One region of the Jeotgalibacillus haloalkalitolerans genome, then DNA from elsewhere that is predicted to be linked to it. Evidence: riboswitches for the same ligand, from Rfam matches in the RefSeq annotation. Region 1 holds a riboswitch; the other holds the start of a gene.

Region 1 (5,703 bases):
CAGCATGGAACGCAGCGCAATTACTCCCTTGCACTTGAGGGAGCGCTAGACACATTAAAGCATCTGATTATTACGGTGGAAGACCGGTGTTATTAAAAAGGAGGAATTAGCATGGCGATTACTTTTTATACTTATCCAAAATGCGGTACGTGCCGCAAAGCTAAGAAATGGCTGGATCAAAATGAGGTGTCATACGAAGAAATTCATTTAATTGATTCACCCCCTTCAAAAGAAGAACTTTCTGAGCTACATAAGAAGAGCGGTCTCGAACTGAAGAAGTTCTTTAATACAAGTGGCGTAAAGTACCGCGAGCTTGGCCTGAAAGATAAACTGGCTGATATGTCAGATGATGAAAAGCTTGAACTGCTGGCTTCAGACGGCAAGCTGATCAAGCGTCCGCTGACAACTGATGGCACACAGGTCACAGTCGGATTCAAAGAACCTGAATTTGAAGAAAAATGGCAGGGGTAAATCAGAAACAATTCTTGTTTTCAGGCACCTGTTATGCCAATATGAAATAGTATAGAAATCAATTCATATGCGGAGGGAAAACACATGAGTTCACCAAAAGAATTACGTTATTCAGAAGAACACGAATGGGTAAAAGTTGAAGACGGTAAAGCACGTATCGGTATCACTGAATTCGCACAGTCAGAACTTGGCGATATCGTATTCGTTGAACTTCCGGAAGTAGGCGATGAACTGCAGGCGGACGAGCCTTTTGGCAGTGTTGAATCTGTTAAAACAGTTTCAGAGCTATACGCACCAGTCAGCGGTAAAGTTGTTGAGGTCAATGAAGACCTTGAAGACAGCCCTGAGTACGTTAACGAATCACCATACGAAAAAGCGTGGATGGTGGTTATTGAACTTTCTGATGAGTCAGAGGTTGACGAACTGATGGACGCTGAAGCATATGACAAAATGACAGACGAAGATTAATTGATGTGCCGTTCACCTGGTTGGGTGGACGGTTTTTTAATTTGAACCGGCTCACTGGGGACGGAGTTAAGTGATTCATTCTTGTAATCACTCTAAAAGTTTTAGTCAACGCCGTCCCTGCTGTGCTCAGTAGTTTGTAAAAGTAAATATTCATACTTGCACAGCTGATGATTGGAGCGGAAGGGGGCGACTCCTGCGGCGGAAAGGGACAGGTGAGACCCTGTAATGCGAAGCATGAAGGGGCTCACCGCCCGGCCGCGGAAAGCGTCCCCCTGAAGCGGAAATCATCAGCCATTGTTTCAACGTAACCCAAAGAGATTTTCCTCATCTCATTTACTTGCAATTATCCACAGTACAGGCGACAATTAAATCAGCAGCATACCATGTAAGAAAGCCGTGCGATCCTTAGGTGAGGGTGTGATGGGAAATGGAGTGCAAAAAGGTTATTATTGTTGAGGGGAAGTCAGATAAGCGCAAGGTACAGCCGATTATCAGAGAACCTGTTGACATTATCTGTACAAACGGCACAATCAGTCTGACAAAGATGGATGAACTGATTGATGAATTGTATGAAAAGGATGTCTATGTGCTAGTCGATGCAGACGATGCAGGTGAAAAGCTGCGTAAACAGTTTAAAAGAGAAATGCCAGAAGCGGATCATCTGTATATCGACAGAGCGTATCGGGAGGTTGCAACTGCCCCTGATCAGCACCTGGCAGTCATTTTAGCCGGTGCAAACATTGATATTTACACTGAGTTTTTAGAAAAAAGGATGAATCTTTAATGATAAAAGAATGGACAATAGAAGATCTGGACAGCCGTCTGCAGGAGAAAAAGCAGTCGGCGATGTATCTGTATACGCCAATGTGCGGCACCTGTAAGCTTGCAGGAAAAATGCTTGAGGTTACAGCCGCTGCGATTAAAGACACTGAAATTGGTAAAGCTGATCTGAATTACGTTGAACCGCTGGCTGAACGCTATCAGATTGAAAGTGTTCCATGCCTGCTGTTATTTAAAGACGGTCAACTGGTACGTAAAATGTATAAGTTTGAGTCGGTTCCAACGATCTTTGAAGCATTTGGAGAGTTATCGCGACAGCCTGTTTAAAAATGAATGTGCAATTTTGAAAAAAATTCGTTGACATTATTTTTAGGATCATGATACGATTTGTCTCGTACTCTTAATGAATCTTAACTAAATACGCAAAACTCTTATCAAGAGCGGCGGAGGGAAGTGCCCTATGAAGCCCGGCAACCGACAGTTTACTGGAAAGGTGCCAAGTCACACAGGTTAAAACCTGGCAGATGAGAGAAAGCCGTTTTAATTTTGGACGCCTTTCTGCTCATCACGCAGAGAGGCGTTTTTTATATAAAAGTGGTCAATTTATGGGGTCACTTTAATGTTCCGCTTTAACGGGATAATAAGTTAATTTACGAAAGTAGGTGATGGTATGATAACCATCTCAGATGTGAAAAAAGTTTTTAAAACAAAAAGCGGTTCACTGACTGCAGTGGACAAAGTGAACCTGAATATTCAGGAAGGCGAGATCTTCGGTGTTATTGGCTACAGTGGTGCCGGTAAAAGTACATTAATCCGTATGCTGAACGGTCTTGAACAGCCTTCAGAAGGTAAAGTTGACATAAATGGCAAGCTGATCTCCTCAATTAAAGGAGGAGACCTCAGGAAAGCACGGCAGAAAATCAGTATGATCTTCCAGCATTTCAATCTTCTCTGGTCAAGAACTGTAAGAGAAAATATTTCATTTCCGCTTGAAATCGCTGGTGTACCGAAGCAGCAGAGATTAAAAAGAGTCGATGAATTAATTGAACTGGTTGGGCTTGAAGGACGGGGGGATGCTTACCCATCACAATTAAGCGGCGGACAAAAGCAGAGAGTCGGCATCGCAAGAGCACTTGCAAATGATCCTGAGGTACTGCTTTGTGATGAAGCAACATCCGCACTTGATCCTCAGACAACTGATTCAATTCTTGAACTGCTGGTTGATATCAATAAACGCCTTGGACTGACTATTGTTCTGATTACACATGAAATGCATGTAATCAGAAAGATCTGTCACCGCGTTGCTGTTATGGAAGGCGGTAAGGTTGTGGAACTTGGCGATGTCCTTGAGGTATTCAAACAGCCGAAGGAAAACATTACAAAACGTTTCGTACAACAGGTAACAGAGCCTGAGGAAACAAAAGATACGATTGAACATCTGCTTAAAGAATATCAGGACGGTAAAGTTGTGAAGCTGACATTTGTAGGTGAATCAGCTGAGCAGCCGGTTGTGACAAATCTGATCCGTTCGTTTGAACTGCAGGTAAATATTCTGCAGGGGAAAATTTCTCAGACGCAAAATGGTGCATACGGCTCACTATTTATTCATTTACACGGAAAGCCGGACGAGCTGGCCCGCGCCATTGAGTTTCTGGAAGCGGCAAGTGTTGGAGTGGAGGTGATCACACATGATTGAGCAGATTTTTCCGAACGTTGACTGGCCGGTCATGTGGGAAGCAACCTATGAAACGATCTATATGACGGTCCTGTCAGTTGTGATCACGTTTGTCTTAGGTTTAGCGCTTGGATTGCTTCTGTTTCTTACTTCAAAGGGAAACCTTTGGGAGAATAAAATTGCCTACGCGATTACAACTGCACTTGTAAATATTTTCAGGTCCATACCATTCATTATCCTGATCGTTCTGCTGATTCCGTTTACAAGATTTCTTCTTGGGACGATCCGGGGAGCAGATGCGGCATTGCCTGCGCTGATTATCGGAGCGGCACCGTTTTATGCAAGGATGGTTGAAATCGCACTCCGTGAAATCGATAAAGGTGTCATAGAGGCAGCAAGATCAATGGGTGCAAAAGTAAGTACAATTATTTTTAAAGTATTATTGCCTGAATCAATGCCGGCTCTTATTTCAGGAATTACTGTTACCGCGATCGCGCTTGTCGGTTATACGGCGATGGCCGGTGTAATTGGAGCAGGCGGACTTGGTAACCTGGCATTCCTTGACGGGTTCCAGCGAAGCAGAGATGACGTCACACTTGCAGCGACGATCATCATCTTAGCCATCGTCTTCATTATTCAATTTTTTGGAGACTTCTTCACCAACAAACTTGATAAACGCTAATTTCGTGATTAGCTTTTTATAATTTGTGCTATTAAATCCATCAATGATTTTGCACAGCTGATGATTGAAGCGTAAGGGGGCGATTCCTGCGGCAGGAAGGGTCAGGCGAAGCCTGCGGGCTCAGCGCCCGACCGCGAAGTCCCCCTGAAGCGGAAATCAGCAGCCACTTTTACAAAGACAAAAAACACATTTAAGGGAGAGAATCACACATGAAAAAATTCGTAGCAGGAACATTCGCAGTAACAAGCATTTTCGCACTAGCCGCTTGCGGTTCAGATAACTCAGAAGAAGGCATTGGTACAAGTGAAGACGGCGAACCGGTTGAACTGAGAGTCGGCGCATCTAACGTACCTCACGCAGAGATCCTTGAGCAGGCACAGCCGCTTCTTGAAGAAGAAGGTGTAGACCTTCAGATCGAGCCATATCAGGACTATATCCTGCCAAACCAGGACCTTGAATCAGGAGAAATTGACGCAAACTACTTCCAGCACGTACCATATCTTGAGTCACAAATTGCAGAGCACGGCTATGACTTTGCAAACGCTGGCGGAATTCACATCGAGCCGATCGGTGTATATTCTCAGGAGCACGAATCACTTGAAGATCTGCCGGAAGGTGCTGAGATTCTAATGAGTAATTCAGTGGCTGACCACGGGCGTATTCTTACAATGCTTGAAGCACAGGGTCTGATCACACTTGATCCTGAAGTTGAAAAAACAGCAGCAGAAGTATCTGATATTGTAGAAAACCCTAAAAATCTTCAGTTTGAAGCAGATTATGAAGCGGCACTTCTTGTACAGCTTTATGAAAATGGAGAAGGCGACGCTGTTCTAATCAACTCTAACTACGCAATTGATGCAGGAATCAATCCGCTTGAAGACTCAATTGCACTTGAAGATTCAGATTCACCTTATGTAAACATCATTGCTGTAAACAGCGGTGAAGAAGATAACGAAGCAGTTCAGAAGCTTGTTGAAGTACTGACTTCTGAAGAAATCCAGGATTTCATCTATGAAGAATGGGGCGGCGCAGTCGTACCGGTTGACGCTGAATAATGTGTTTGTAACTGTCCAGGCTGTGCCTGGGCAGTTTTTTTATGTTTTGTTGCAAGGGCAGAGGGAGGTTTGTCGCGATTTTTGCCGTATCTGTAGCAATATGCGTTGAGGTTGTAGCGATACACCCGGGAAGTTGCCGTTATCAGCTGGCAGATTGTCGCAGTCACCCCTGCCTCTTGTCGTCATCCCCTTGCAGGACGCTGTAATCAAAATGTCATATACAAACACAGTCTGCATTGCATCACCCCGACTAAAAAAGAACTCACCCACAAAAAAATTAAAAACTTTCATCCATTGATACATAAACAATGTAAACCCTTACACACCTCAGGTGAATATTTGTAATAGTGAAAAAATTATGCTAGGGTGTTTATTAAGTTTTCTGGCGGGTAATACACCAACTAGTAAACAATTTTGGTTAAATTTTGGAAACTAAGTCACGGACAAAAAAACGAAAAGGAATGATTCATTATCCATCCTATTAAAGTTGATTTTACAACTGACATGGAGAAGCAGATGCTAAGTTCGCACGGAGTTGGTTACGAAACGTATATGAGAGATCACGATGTGCG
Region 2 (5,703 bases), on a different contig from region 1:
ATAGAAATAATTCACGTACCCGACATCCGGGGAAACCTCAGATTGCAGCAACCCCATTGGAATAAATAAAATCACCGCAAATGAAAATAAAACAAACAGCAGCAAGTAATAAAAACAAACAGACGTAAAGAGTGTCAGAAACGTTGAAGCATTATAAAGCTTCCTGAGATGTGATGCTTTTTCGGTGAACTGCTTTTTCTCCCACAGCTGATGCGCTGAGATAATCCAGAATACCATTGCAAGGATTGAGATGTTTGAAAGCAGGAACATCCTCCAGACGCTGTATTCATTGCTCAGCATCCACAAGGTCGGAAACACCAGTGCATAAGCGCCGGTTGTAAAAGCAAGCATAATGACTTTCTTGAATGATGAAAACATGACCCATGGCTTATTAGCACGGACCATACCGGTTAACAGACGCAAAGCACTGCCGGAGTATGAATTCACTTTAAATCTCACATCAATATTTTCTGTATCTTCAGGTGTTTCTCTTTTAATTGGTGATACTTTATCAAACCCTTTTCTGCCTAACAGCCTCTTTGGATTTCTTGTTTTTAGTTCTTTATCTTCTGTCTGATCCTTCTTTTCGAGCCTTTGTTCAGCTCTTCTCCGGCCCTCATCAGACGTTGTATAAAACATTTCATTTACAAGCTGCAGGATTGAATCCCTGACTCTGCGTGCAAGCGGAACTGCGCCAAGACCAGGCAGGCTGATTAAAGCAACACGCTCCTCTTCATATGCTTCTGCGATAATCGCTTTTTTACCCTGAAGCAGTGGAAGGTCTGTAATCGCTACTGTAAAATTCCATTTGTTCTCGTCTCTCAATGATAAAATGGCCCTCATCACTTCTTCAGACTGATCAGTGCCACCTGTTATAGAATCAATTGAGCAGTCTATTTTCCAGTGCCGATGATCATCAACATAATAATCCAGCAGTTCAGGCAGGTCAGCTTTCAGCGAATCAATTAATTCTTTTGGATATCCCGGTGCCGCGATCAAGCCTACTGTATAATCAGATCCGCTCATTTTCTCACCCCGCAAATTCTATGTATGTCTTACTTCTTTAACCTAAAATGAGGGTGTTAAAAACGCTCATTTCCAATTTATAATATTTATATAAAAAAATATGATTATATCTGTTGACCTTCACGCAACGTAAAGCCTTATGCTTAATCTGTCAGGAGGGGTTTAGATGGAATATACAGTTCAGCAGCTGGCAAAGCTGTCCGGTGTGAGCGGCCGCACACTGAGATATTATGATGAGATTGGTCTGTTAAAGCCTGCGAGAATCAGTTCCTCAGGTTACCGGATTTACAGTCAGAAGGAATTGGATCTGCTGCAGCAGATTCTCTTTTACCGGGAGCTTGAGGTGAGCCTTGAGGAAATTAAAAATATCATTCATCACCCGGATTTTGATCTGATCTCAGCTTTGCAGCAGCACGTTGAAAAACTGGAGGAAAAGCATACCCGTCTTGAACAGATTATTTCAACCGTAAAGAAAACGATTGAAAGCAAAGAAGGAGGTACTCCAATGTCAGATCAGGAGAAGTTTGAAGGATTTAAGAAAAAGATGATTGATGAAAATGAAGAGAAGTACGGAAAAGAAGTGCGTGAACAATATGGAGATCATGTTGTAGATGACAGCAAAGCCAAAATGATGGGGTTGTCTGAGGCTGACTTTAGACGGATGAATGAAGTGGAGAAAGCACTTTTTGAAGCCCTGAAGAATGGCTATGAAACAGGTGATCCTGCTTCGCCTGAGGCACAAAAAGCAGCTGCACTGCATAGGGAATGGCTGAGCTTTACCTGGCCAAAGTATACAAAAGAGGCGCATGCAGGTCTTGGGGATATGTATGTGAGCGACGAGCGGTTTACTGCGTATTATGACAAACACTTTGAAGGCGCAGCAGTATTTTTACGGGATGCGATTGATGTTTATACGGGAAAATGATATTGATCGAATAGTCATCTGCAGACGTGCAGATGACTTTTTAGGCTGTACCGACTCTATAGTTTAAAATAAAGATTAAGTTCAATTTATGGTAAAACGAAAGGGTGGACAGCAATGATCACATGGAAAGAAGAAACAATCATTACTGCGAACATTGAACATGTATGGGACTTATTCAAAGATAAAAACATCAAAAGAATTATGCCAAAGGTGTTATCACACGAGCTTGTGGAAGGTGAGGAGACTGTAGCTGGCGCAAAGCATCAGCAGCAGTACGGTGAGGGTAAACGCGTGGAGACTTATATTGTACATACCCTCGCTTATGAAGATTATGAAAATGAAAAGTTTAAGAAAGTAAACTTTGTTCTTGGCAAAGCCTTTGACACGACCTTTTCTTTTAAACTGGTAAAAGAAAGCGAACAGCAGACCAGACTCATCTATGAAGGTGAAAATAAGGGAGCTAATTTTATAGGCAGGGCAATGCTGAAATTTGCCGGTAATAAGCAGGATCATCAAGTTGTACTCGATTTCCTTAAAAGAGTAAAAAGTGAAGCGGAAAGTGCCTGAAGAGAGATTGAATATTCTTAATTTAAATGATTGTATTGACTTATCCGAGTGAATCACTTATATTTCAACAATCAATAAAAACTTCATAACCATCTTCTTATGATGAGAGGCGGAGGGACTGGCCCTTTGAAGCCTCGGCAGCGGACTCGCAAGTTGAGTACTGTGCCAATTCCAGCAGGCGTTTTTGCCTGAGAGATAAGAAAAGTTGTTTGCTTATACAAGCCTCTTCTTTTTCTTATTGGAGAGGTTTTTTTGTGTCCTGAAAAACCTTTCCAACGTTTAATTCACCCCGGAGTGGGTACATTCAGCAGGGCACGATACTATTTCAGGAGGCTCGGACAAATGAATCAGGAGAATATTCAAAGCAATCCGCTGGCACTTATTCCGTTCGGCGTATTCATTTTACTTTTTATCGGATCAGGTATTTTAACAGGCGACTTTTATTTCATGCCTGTATTAGTGGCATTGTTCACAGCGATTTTAGTGGCAATGCTCATGAATAGAAAAACAGATTTTCAGACGAAAACGATGCAGCTTGCAAAAGGTGGCGGACATCCGAACATTATTTTGATGGTTGTGATCTTCCTTTTAGCCGGAGCTTTTGCTTCAGTAGCAGAGGGAGCTGGTGCGGTTGATTCAACCGTTAACCTTGGACTGTCACTGCTGCCGCAGAATCTGCTCATTGTCGGTCTGTTTGTGATCGCATGCTTTATCTCAATTTCAATGGGAACGTCAGTCGGAACAATCGTTGCGCTGGCACCAATTGGTCTTGGACTTTCAGAACAGACAGATATCGGTGTGGCGCTTGCTATGGGTGCAATCGTCAGTGGTGCAATGTTTGGTGATAACCTGTCAATCATCTCTGATACGACGATTGCAGCAGTTCGCACGCAGGGAACAAAAATGAAAGATAAATTTAAGGCGAATATCTTTATCGTATTACCGGCCGCCATTATTACAGCGATCATTTTTGGTGTGCTGACAACCGGCAACAGTGCTTCAATTGATGGGGATAACCCATATAATTTAGTTCAGGTGCTGCCTTATCTCGGTGTATTGATTTTTGCTGTAGCCGGAGCAAATGTGATTTTGGTGCTGCTTGGCGGAATCATTTTTGCAGGAATTGTTGGTCTTGCGCTCGGACAGTACAGCTTTATGGACTTAATCGGTCTGATTGGTGATGGCTTTACAAATATGCAGGAGCTCGCGATGATCGCGATTCTGCTTGGTGGACTAGTGGAGCTGATCAGAGCAAACGGGGGAATTGAATCCCTGCTTCAGGCAGTAACGAAACGTGTGAAGACGAAAAAAGGCGGGGAAGCCGGTATTGCAGGGCTTGTAAGTACAGTAAACCTTGCGACGGCTAACAACACGATTTCCATTATTACTGCTGGACCGCTTGCAAAGCAGATTGCAGATGAGTATGACATAGATAAACGAAGGTCAGCGAGTTTACTTGATATTTTCGCGAGCTCTGTGCAGGGTGTGATCCCTTATGGCGCGCAGCTTCTGGCTGTTGCAGGGGTCGCTGGTATTTCGCCGGCTGAGATTGTACCGTATTGCATTTATCCGATTCTGATTGCATTGTCAGGTGCAATTGCGATCGCGATTCAATATCCGAGATTTATAACAAAAAATGATTAGATGAAGGTCTGCCTGGCAATTAGTTAATCACTGACTGCCAGGCAGACTTTTTTAATTGAAAGGATCCCTGTTGTGGAAGAGCACAATCAGTGCTATTTTCTCTTTATTCTTGAACCTTTCTATCCGAGCTGTTAAGATTTAAAGCAATTTGATAATCTCATACAGCAGGATTGTGACTGATAAGCAGGCAAGACCTGAAAACAGGAAGAGACCATTAAGGATCTTCCATGTTTTCGGGTCTTTTTTATTTCGCATAATCAGGGAGGAAGAAAGAATGGATAAAAAATGGTTTGTATTAGCTGGAGGAGCAGGTGTTGCAGCGACGATGCTGATATTGTCACAGCAAACCGATCAGCCTGTTCCGGATCAAGAACAGGAAAGGACGCAGGAAGTGAATGAACGGTCAACCGAAAGAGTAGAAGATGCACCGGCACCCACTCATGTATTAAGTGAGGATGCGCTTCATCAATGGGCGTTTAATGAAGCACGCGGGATTGCTGCTAAGGATGTTGGCTTGGATCAGCTTGATGATGTAACAGCAGCAAAGCCGTCAGGTCTTGAATGGAAAAGTGGTATTGATCATGGTGCTCTGCTATTTGATGGATATTCCAACTGGATGGAGAGGCCTCCTGAGAATGTTCAGGTGCCTGAAGGGTCGTTTTCTATTGAAGCATGGGTAGCACCGAGAGCCTATGAATGGGGAGATGAAGGAAAAACTTCTGCAATCATCAACCAGCATGACAGGGAACAGCAAAAAGGTTTTATCGTTGGAATGGGGAGACACGGTTATGTTACCTTTCAGCTTGCCCTGAACGGGGAGTGGCATGAGCTCTGGTCTCCGGCAGGAAAAGTGTTGCCAAAGGATCAATGGTCGCATATTGTTGCTCAGTTTGACCAGAAGGCAGGAAGAGTCCAGATTCTGATCAATGGGAAAGTCGTTGCTGAAAAAGAAGTATCTGCTGATATGCAGCTCACCCCTGCTGAAAATATACCGCTGCAGGTTGGAAAACATAATCAGGCAACTGCAGTTTCTGAAGTATTTCAGGCAAATATGTTTAATGGTCTTATGGACAATGTTTCGATATATGGGCGTGCTTTTTCGGAAGAAGAAATTTTGCAGCAGGTCAATGAAGTGAAAAATCAATACAATGGTGAGCTGCCGGCACCTGAGACTTCTTATGATCGAACTGTCTATCGAGGAGATCGTTATCGTCCGAACTATCATTTTACGGCACCACAACACTGGATGAATGAACCCCATGCGCCGATTTATTATAATGGTGAATATCATTTGTTCTATCAGTTCAACCCTGCAGGCCCATTTTGGCATCAGATTCATTGGGGGCATGCAACGAGTGAGGATATGATTCATTGGGAGGACCGGCCGGTAGCCCTGAGTCCGACTGAAGGAACTGTAGCCAGGGATGGTGTCTGGTCGGGCAGTGCTGCTTATGATGAAAATGGTGTGCCGGCTCTATTCTATACAGCCGGACACGATGAAATGATCCCTAATCAGATGACAGGTATAGCCAGACCAGGAA

The links. A riboswitch is a leader RNA that binds a small molecule or an ion and turns the genes downstream of it on or off. The one in region 1 is predicted to bind S-adenosylmethionine.
Region 2: another riboswitch for S-adenosylmethionine. It lies ahead of UFB30_RS11280 (Na+/H+ antiporter NhaC family protein); the one in region 1 lies ahead of UFB30_RS15195 (methionine ABC transporter ATP-binding protein).

The regions. Positions count from the first base shown of each region.
Region 1 covers NZ_JAXQNN010000007.1:78,628-84,330, forward strand. The annotation lists gene UFB30_RS15170 (ArsR/SmtB family transcription factor) at 1-96, shown strand, start outside; gene UFB30_RS15175 (arsenate reductase family protein) at 112-471, shown strand; gene gcvH (glycine cleavage system protein GcvH) at 556-939, shown strand; gene UFB30_RS15185 (toprim domain-containing protein) at 1,367-1,723, shown strand; gene UFB30_RS15190 (thioredoxin family protein) at 1,723-2,046, shown strand; SAM riboswitch class I at 2,148-2,250, shown strand; gene UFB30_RS15195 (methionine ABC transporter ATP-binding protein) at 2,390-3,415, shown strand; gene UFB30_RS15200 (methionine ABC transporter permease) at 3,408-4,076, shown strand; gene UFB30_RS15205 (MetQ/NlpA family ABC transporter substrate-binding protein) at 4,286-5,131, shown strand; gene UFB30_RS15210 (YuzK family famiily protein) at 5,648-5,703, shown strand, end outside.
Region 2 covers NZ_JAXQNN010000003.1:227,114-232,816, forward strand. The annotation lists gene UFB30_RS11265 (MFS transporter) at 1-1,026, opposite strand, end outside; gene UFB30_RS11270 (MerR family transcriptional regulator) at 1,193-1,951, shown strand; gene UFB30_RS11275 (SRPBCC family protein) at 2,066-2,518, shown strand; SAM riboswitch class I at 2,613-2,720, shown strand; gene UFB30_RS11280 (Na+/H+ antiporter NhaC family protein) at 2,861-4,162, shown strand; gene UFB30_RS11285 (GH32 C-terminal domain-containing protein) at 4,437-5,703, shown strand, end outside.